DNA from 2 places in the Tardiphaga sp. OK246 genome. Region 2 is predicted to be linked to the other one. Evidence: riboswitches for the same ligand, from Rfam matches in the RefSeq annotation. Region 2 holds a riboswitch; the other holds the start of a gene.

Region 1 (4,417 bases), on a different contig from region 2:
CAATCGCGGCCTCGGTTCGGTCACCGGTCGTCTCGGTTACACCTGGGGTCCAGCACTGCTCTACGTGAAGGGCGGTTACGCATGGGCTGACTCGCGCTTCACCAACGGCTTTGCCGGCGATGGTGGCCGCGATGGCTACACGGTTGGCGGCGGTCTCGAATATCTGTTCACCCAGAACTGGTCGGGCAAGGTCGAGTACCAGTATTACGACTTCGGCAACGTCAACTTCATCACGCCGACCCTCGCCGTTGGTGGTTTCAAGAACGACGAGCACACGATCAAGGCCGGCCTGAACTATCGCTTCAATCTGGGCAACTTCGGCGCAGGCTTCGTTCAGTAAGCCTGACGATCTATCGTCTACTTCGTCTCCAGAAAAAACTTAGGCCCGCAGCAATGCGGGCCTTTTTTCTTTCTCGGCCACGATGACCGGCGGTGCGTGTCAGACCTTGAAGTGCTTCGAGAGTTTCAGGCTCTGGCCCTGATAATTCGAGCCGATGCGCTGGCCATAGAGGGCATCCGGGCGGTCCAGCATGCGCTCATAGACGAGACGGCCAACGATCTGGCCGTGTTCGAGAATGAACGGCACTTCGCGCGAGCGCACTTCCAGCACCGCGCGCGAACCTTTGCCGCCGGCGCCGTCATGACCGAAGCCGGGATCGAAGAAGCCGGCATAGTGGACGCGGAATTCGCCGACCAGAGGATCGAATGGCACCATCTCGGCGGCATAGTCCGGCGGCACCTGCACCGCCTCCTTGGAGGCGAGAATGTAGAACTCGCCGGGATCGAGGATCAGCGTGCCGTCCTTGCGCGCCGAGATCGGCTCCCAGAACTCATTGACGCTGTAGCCACCGCGACGATCGATATCGACCACGCCGGTATGGCGCTTGGCACGGTAGCCGACGAAGCCCGAGGCATTCTCGCCGGAGAGATCGACAGACAGCGCGAGGCCATTGTTGAGGTCGGCCGTGTCGCTGTCGACCAGCGGCTCCTGCGCGTGGAGTTCTTCCAGCGCCTCGGTGTCGAGCACCGCATCGCCGACGCGGAAACGGACCTGCGACAGGCGCGAGCCTTCGCGCAGCAGGACTGGAAATGTCTTCGGGCTGATCTCGGCATAAAGCGGCCCGTGATAGCCCGCACCGATCACATCGAACCGTCTGGTGCCATCAGCAATCACCCGCGTGAACACGTCGAGGCGCCCCGTGGAGCTCTTCGGATTGGCAGCCGCGAAGATGTTCGGCGGCAGCGCCAGGCTCTCGATCAACGGCACGATGTAGACGCAGTTGGTTTCGAGCACCGCGCCATCGGACAGATCGATCTCGTGCAGCTTCAGCTCGTCGATGCGCTCGGCGACCGTCGAATTCGGCCCCGGCAGGAAGCTGGCGCGCACACGATAGGCGATGGAGCCGAGCCGCAGATCGAGGCTGGCGGGCTGAATCTGGCTCTCGACGAAGGGATATTCCGGCAGGATCAGGCCTGCATCGGCCATCGCCGCAATCATGCGGTCGGGCAGAATTCCATCGGCATCGGGGGCAAGCGTAAACGGCACAGGTCTCGTCCTTCGGTCGTCCTTCAGCGAGAATACACTGAAAAATAGCGACTTTACCGGTTATCTCAGCCCCGCCTTGACGAAAAGGGCAAGCGGGAATATGCACATCGTTATCCCGTGGTGATTTGAGCCGGCCGGCTTGCAGCCACGTAAAATAAGTCGCTAAACAGGCCGGGGACACATGTCCTTCCAGCATGCGATCCCGGCCTGAGGACGTCCGTCCAGGCCGGTTTTTTTGTGCCCGTGTTACGCGGGTACGTTGGAGGTCACATGTCTACGAAGTCCTATCGCCCCGAAACCCGGCTCGTTCATTCCGGCGCGCTGCGCTCGCAATTCAACGAGACGTCCGAAGCCCTCTTCCTCACGCAGGGCTTCATCTACGAGACCGCAGAAGCCTGCGAGGCGCGGTTTAAGGGCGAAGATCCCGGTTTCATCTATTCGCGCTTTTCGAATCCGAATACGTCGATGTTCGAGAGCCGCATGATCGACCTCGAAGGTGCGGAGGCTGCACGCTCGACGGCCACCGGCATGGCCGCCGTGACCACCGCCATTCTCGCGCCGCTGCGCATGGGCGATCACGTCGTCGCCGCCAAGGCGCTGTTCGGCTCCTGTCGCTACGTCATCGAGGAGCTGCTGCCGCGCTATGGCATCGAGTTCACCCTCGTCGACGGCCTCGACCTCGACCAGTGGCAGAAGGCAATGCGCCCAAACACCAAGTCGCTGTTCCTGGAAAGTCCGACCAATCCGACGCTCGACGTGCTCGACATATCAGCCATCGCTGACATCGCCCATGCCGGCGGTGCGCGACTGATCGTCGATAACGTGTTCGCGACGCCGCTCTGGCAGAGCCCGCTGGCGCTCGGTGCAGATGTCGTCGTGTATTCGGCGACCAAGCACATCGATGGGCAAGGGCGCTGCCTCGGCGGCATCATCCTGTCGTCGAAGGACTTCATCGACGAGCATATTCACAACTATCTGCGCCAGACCGGCCCCTCGATCTCACCGTTCAATGCGTGGACGCTGGTGAAGGGACTGGAGACGCTGGCGATCCGCGTCGAGCGGCAAACCCAGACGGCCGCGGCGATCGCGGATGTGCTCGCCCAGCATCCGAAGATTTCGCGACTGATCTATCCGGGCCGCGAGGATCATCCCCAGGCGGCAACGGTGAAGAAGCAGATGCGTGCGGGTTCGACGCTGATCGGCTTCGAGGTAAAGGGCGGCAAGGCAGCGGCGTTCCGCGTCCTCAACGAGCTGAAAGTGGCCCGCATCTCCAACAATCTCGGCGACGCCAAGAGCCTGGTCACGCATCCGGCGACAACGACGCATCAGCGCCTGCCGCTGGAAGCGCGGCTCGAACTCGGGATCACCGAGGGCTTCATCCGCTTCTCGGCCGGCCTCGAGCATCGTGACGATCTGATCGAAGATCTTCAGGCGGCACTGGCGAAGGCGTAGCCAATCTCTCCATCGTCATTGCGAGGAGCACTTGCGACGAAGCAATCCAGACTTTCTTTCAAGCAAGACTGGATTGCTTCGCTCAGCGAAAATCGCCGAAGGCGAATTTCGCGGGCTCGCAATGACGGCTGAGAGGCATTCGCCCCTCTTCGAACTTACAGCGGCTTCTGCGCCTGCTGAATCTGCGGCTCGTTGATGCCGAGCTTCACCTGGCCGACCGACTTGATGATGTTGTCGCCAAGCAACTGTGCGAAGCAGGCATAGCCCCAGTCGTTCATATGCAGGCCGTCGGCAATAACGAAGCTGTCGAACGACATCTGCTGGCCTTCGTGCCATTCCTTCATCACTTCGAAGCGCGGGAAGATGCCGACCTTGCGCAGTTCGGCCACCTTATGCAGCAGCGAGACCATCTTGCTGGTGCCTTCGGGACGCGTATTCACCAGCGGCGAATATTGCGGATCGACCAGCACCAGATCGGCGCCTGCGGCCTGAATGCGGGCGACGCCGTCTTCCACCATCTTGCTGGTTTCGCCGGGATCGAGATTACGCAGCACCGCATTGGTGCCGACCTGCCAGATCACGAGGTCAGGCTTCGAATTGATCACTTCGCTCTGCAGCCGCGCCATCATTTCCGGCGCATCTTCGCCGCCCTTGCCGCGGTTGAGCACGGTGATGTTGGCCGACGGGTAAGCACGATGCAGCTGCGCTGCAAGGCGGTTCGGATAGGTGAATTCCGGCGCCGTCGAACCATAGCCTTCGGTGGAGGACGAGCCGAACGCAACGATGACCACGGGCTTGCCGGCCACGAGCTTGCTGGCCACATGCGGCAGCGCGCCCATCGCCTTCATGCCGCCTTTCGGTGTACGGCAGGGGACGCGGCTCAAGATATCGGTCGCGGTCTTTGCGACTTCCTTGACCTTGTCGATGGCCTTCGCAGCGACGCCCCTCTTCGCGGCGTCCGCGGGATCATTCACCGCAACGCCCTGATCGGCGCCCTTGCCGTCAGCTGGGGCGGCCTGCGCCGCTTCGGCGTGCGCGACGGACGATGAGATCGGGAGTGCGAGAGTCGTAGAGGCAGCAAAGGCAGCGACGACAGCAAAGCGAGACAAATGGCCGACGAAACTCATTAACGCTGAATCCTCAAATCCGCTGCTTTGATCTTAGCCGCATCGACGACAAAGGTCGAAAGTGCCCGGCCAAGACAATCATGCACCCGCTTCGCCAGCTCCATGCCGGGTGACGCGCTGAACAGGTCAAAATCACCGCTCTCATTCCAGTGCCGCATGATGGCGAAACGGTCGAACAGCGGGACGTCGTGCTGCTGCGCCACCACACGCATATTATCTAGGTAGGCGGAGCCGGAAATCATCGTCTCCGTGCGTGGACTGTACTGCAGATTCATTAAAATGACGTCAGTTC
Region 2 (4,417 bases):
GACGACCATAGAGATCGAGCGCAACGGCGCGCTCCATCTTCACGTTGATCTCGTCGCACAGCTGCACGAAGTCCTTGATGGTGCAGAAGTGAATGTTCGGCGTGTCGTACCACGTCGCCGGCAGATTCTCCGTACGTGGCATGCGGCCGCCGACAAGCAACTGCACGCGCATTTTCCAGAAGCCGAAATTCGGAAACGACACGATCGCGCTGCGGCCGATGCGCAGCAGATTTTCCAGCACGACGCGCGGCTGCCGCGTCGCCTGCAGCGTCTGCGACAGGATCACGTAGTCGAACGCATCGTCGGGATAGTTGATCAAGTCCGTATCGGCGTCGCCCTGCACCACTGCGAGGCCTTTGCCGACACAGCGGTTGACGCCCTCGCGCGACAATTCGATGCCGCGGCCGTCAATGCCGCGGCTTTCCAGCAATTGCAGCAGATCGCCATCGCCGCAGCCCACGTCGAGCACCTTCGAGCCCGGCTTGATCATCTCCGCGACCAGGAGGTGATCGCCGCGATAGTCCTGCGTGCCGCGCGGCGCCGGCGTCGCCACCGCAGAATTCAGCGGCAAGGCTTGTTGTGGAAACGCCATCTCTATGTCCCCGTAACAGGCAGGCCGCGCACGGAGGCTGCGGAGTTCAGAAATGCACCGGCGATATCGAGGAACTCGGGCACGTCGAGCAGGAAGGCATCATGACCCTTGTCGGTTTCGATCTCCGCAAAGGACACGCGGACGCCGCCGGCATTCAGCGCGTGCACGACGTCGCGCGATTCTGCCGTCGGGAACAGCCAGTCTGATGTGAACGACATCAGACAAAAGCGCGTCTGCGTATCGCGAAACGCTTCCGCAAGCTTGCCGTTGTGGTCGGCTGCGATATCGAAATAGTCCATCGCACGCGTCAGATAGAGATAGGAGTTGGCATCGAAGCGCTCGACAAAGGACGAGCCCTGATAGCGCAGATAGCTCTCGACCTGGAAATCAGCATCGAAGGAGAATGTCGGCAACTCCCTGTCCTGCATGCGGCGGCCGAACTTGCGGTGTAGAGCGGCATCCGACAGATAGGTGATATGCGCGGCCATCCGCGCGACGCCGAGGCCGCGATGCGGATGTGTGCCTTCCTCGAAGTAGCGCCCGCCCCGCCAATCGGGATCGGCCATCACGGCCTGACGGCCCAACTCGTGGAAGGCGATGTTCTGCGCCGAATGCCGCGTACTGCAGGCGACCGCTAGCGCGGAGAACACGCGCTCCGGATAGGCCGCGGTCCATTGCAGCGTCTGCATGCCGCCCATGGAACCGCCGACGACGCAAAACAACTGACCGATACCGAGACTGTCGATCAGCATCGCCTGCGCACGCACCATGTCGGGAATGGTGATGACCGGAAAATCCAGTCCCCATATCTTGCCGGTGGCGGGATTGGTCGAGGCCGGACCGGTCGAGCCCATGCAGCCGCCGAGCACATTCGAACAGATGATGAAGTAGCGTTCGGTATCGAGTGCCTTGCCGGGGCCGACCAGCGTCTGCCACCAGCCGGGCTTGCCGGTGATCGGATTGATATTGGCGACGTGCTGGTCGCCGGTCAAAGCGTGGCAGACCAGGATGGCATTGGATTTGTCGGCGTTGAGCGTTCCGTAGGTCTGATAGGCGATCTGGAACGGGGCGAGGTCGACGCCGCAATCGAGCCGCAGCGGCTGATCCATGCCAAAACCCGCGACCAGCGAGGTCGGATGATCGGCTTCATGTCCACGCTCATCGGGGCGGACAACCGGACTCTTCACCAGTTCGACATTTACCATCTTGATACCGGCCTCCTCAGGAGGTTCTCAAACCAAAACCGGAATCAGGCCATAAAAAACCCGGCCTGAACAAATAGCTCGGCCGGGATCAAACTGTCCCCGGCCTGTTTAGCGAGTTGTTTAACGTGGCTGCAAGCCGGCCGGCTCAAATGACCACGGAAGAGACCAGAAACTAGTCCCACACCCGCCTGTCGTCAATATGGGCATACCCCGGTCAAATTGCCCAACTGCCCTGCGGCCAGATCTTCCATGTTTTCTTTGCTTTCCGGCACCGTCTTACCTAATCAATGGCCGTGCCCGCCGGCTCCCCGGAGCCGGCCCGGCAAGCTCGACGGGACCTATCACGCCTCCCGTCCCGAAGGTTTTGAACATGTCGAAATTACCACCCGCCCCGCCCTCGCTGGACGAACTGCGCAAAGAGATCGACAGCATCGACGCGCAGGTTCACGCCCTGTTGATGCAGCGCGGCGACATCATCGACCGGCTGATTTCCGTGAAGCAGACCCAGGAGGTCGGCTCGGCCTTCCGACCGGCCCGCGAGGCCGACATGATGCGCCGTCTGGTGCAGCGCCATCGCGGCATCCTGCCGATCGACACCGTCGAGAGCATCTGGCGGGTGATCATCTCGACTTTCACTTACGTTCAGGCGCCGTTCTCGGTGCATGCGGATCTGTCGCTCGGCGAGAGCGCGATGCGGGATTCCGCGCGCTTTCATTTCGGCTTCACGGTGCCTTACGTCGCGCATTTCAGCGCCGCCGCAGCGGTCGAGGCCGTGGCCAAGTCCAAGGGCGATCTCGCGCTGGTCTCGGCGACGTCCAGCCGCACGCCGTGGTGGATCCCGCTGGAAGCCCTGGGCGCGCCGAAGATCATCGCACGCCTGCCGTTCATCGAACGCGCCGACCATCCGGCCGCATTGCCGGTATTCGTGGTGTCGCGCGTTGCCGACAGCGCCATGGTGACCGAGGTCGAGATGTGGAGCGTGCGGGTGTCCGGCTGGAATGCCGAGACCGCGCGTGCGCTGTCGCCACTGGCCGAAATCGTCGCCGTGCCGGATACCGCCTTTGACGGCGCGGCGCTGCTGATCTCGATCACGAGAGCCTCGAGCCTCGACAAGATCAAGTCGGCGCTGATCGAAGCCGGCGCCTCGGTGCGCTCCACGGCTCTCGTCGGCAGCCACGCAACCCGCTATACCGTGGCCGCCAGCGACGCACCGCGTTCGTAAGCCAATCTGACGTTCTGGAGTTGAAGATGTCCCGTCCTGTGCCGAAGCCCGGCATTCTCGATATCGCGCCCTACACCCCTGGCAAGAGCCCGGTGGTGGAGCCCGGCCGCAAGACCTACAAGCTGTCGGCCAACGAGACCCCGTTCGGTCCGTCGGCGCGCGCCAAGGACGCTTTCGCCACCGCTGTCGCGCATCTCGAGGATTATCCGGAAGGCACGTCGAAGGTGCTGCGCGAGGCGCTCGGCCACCGCTTCGGCCTCGATCCCGCGCAGATCATCTGCGGTGCCGGCTCCGACGAAATTCTCAACCTGATTGCGCATGTCTATCTCGGCCCCGGCGACGAGGCGATTTCGACGACGCACGGCTTTCTGGTCTACCCGATCGCTACCCAGGCGAACGGCGCCACCAATGTGGTCGCTCCGGAAACCAACTTCACCTGCAACGTCGATGCGATCCTGAAATGCGTCACGCCGCGCACCAAGCTGGTGTGGCTGGCGAACCCGAACAACCCGACTGGCACTTATCTGCCCTCCTCCGAGATCAAGCGCCTGCGCGCCGGCCTGCCGGAGCACGTGCTGCTGGTGCTCGACGCCGCGTATTGGGACTACGTGACCAAGGGCGACTACGACAACGGCCTGGAGCTGGCGAAGACCACCGAGAATACCGTCGCCACCTACACCTTCTCGAAGGTGCACGGCCTGGCCGCCTTGCGGATCGGCTGGATGTTCGGCCCTGCGCACATCGTCGATGCGATGAACCGGATTCGTGGGCCGTTCAACGTCTCGGCGCCGGCGATGATGGCCGCAGTGGGGGCGATCGAGGACACCGGCCATGTCGAGATGTCGCGCACATACACCGCCAAGTGGATCGGCATCCTGACCGAGGAAATCACCAAGCTCGGCATCGAGGTGACGCCGAGCGTGGCCAATTTCCTGCTGATGCATTTTCCGGCGACCGGCAAGACCGCAGCGGATGCCGATGCGTTCCTGACCAGGCGCGGGCTGGTGCTGCGCGCCGTGACCAATTACGGCCTGCCGAACTCGCTGCGCATGACCATCGGCACCGAGGAAGCCAACAGGCTGGTGATCGAGACGCTGCGTGAATTCATGGCATCGAATTCGGGGCAATGACGTGAGCGCCACGCCGCCCTTCAAACGTATCGCGCTGATCGGGCTTGGCCTGATCGGCTCGTCGCTGGCGCGCGGCATCCAGCAGCTCGGCCTTGCCGGTGAATTGGTTGCCACCGACAATTCGGCGGCCGTGCGTGCACGCGCCGTGGAAATCAAGCTCGCCGACCGCATCGCCGACGACAATGCCAGCGCCGTCAAGGATGCCGATCTGGTCATCGCCTGCGTGCCCGTCGGCGTGGCGGGCGACGTGGCGAAAAGCATCGCAGCG

The links. Region 2 has a riboswitch for S-adenosylmethionine ahead of metX (homoserine O-acetyltransferase MetX). Riboswitches for the same ligand answer to the same signal wherever they lie in the genome.
Region 1: another riboswitch for S-adenosylmethionine. It lies ahead of CHC01_RS23505 (O-succinylhomoserine sulfhydrylase); the one in region 2 lies ahead of metX (homoserine O-acetyltransferase MetX).

What each region holds. Positions count from the first base shown of each region.
Region 1 is NZ_FZOX01000005.1:446,713-451,129, reverse strand. It holds gene CHC01_RS23515 (outer membrane protein) at 1-340, shown strand, start outside; gene CHC01_RS23510 (2'-deoxycytidine 5'-triphosphate deaminase) at 440-1,546, opposite strand; SAM riboswitch at 1,654-1,733, shown strand; gene CHC01_RS23505 (O-succinylhomoserine sulfhydrylase) at 1,817-2,998, shown strand; gene CHC01_RS23500 (SGNH/GDSL hydrolase family protein) at 3,154-4,125, opposite strand; gene CHC01_RS23495 (SGNH/GDSL hydrolase family protein) at 4,125-4,417, opposite strand, start outside.
Region 2 is NZ_FZOX01000008.1:9,290-13,706, forward strand. It holds gene metW (methionine biosynthesis protein MetW) at 1-592, opposite strand, end outside; gene metX (homoserine O-acetyltransferase MetX) at 595-1,797, opposite strand; SAM riboswitch at 1,885-1,964, opposite strand; gene CHC01_RS27845 (chorismate mutase) at 2,168-3,019, shown strand; gene hisC (histidinol-phosphate transaminase) at 3,046-4,149, shown strand; gene CHC01_RS27855 (prephenate/arogenate dehydrogenase family protein) at 4,151-4,417, shown strand, end outside.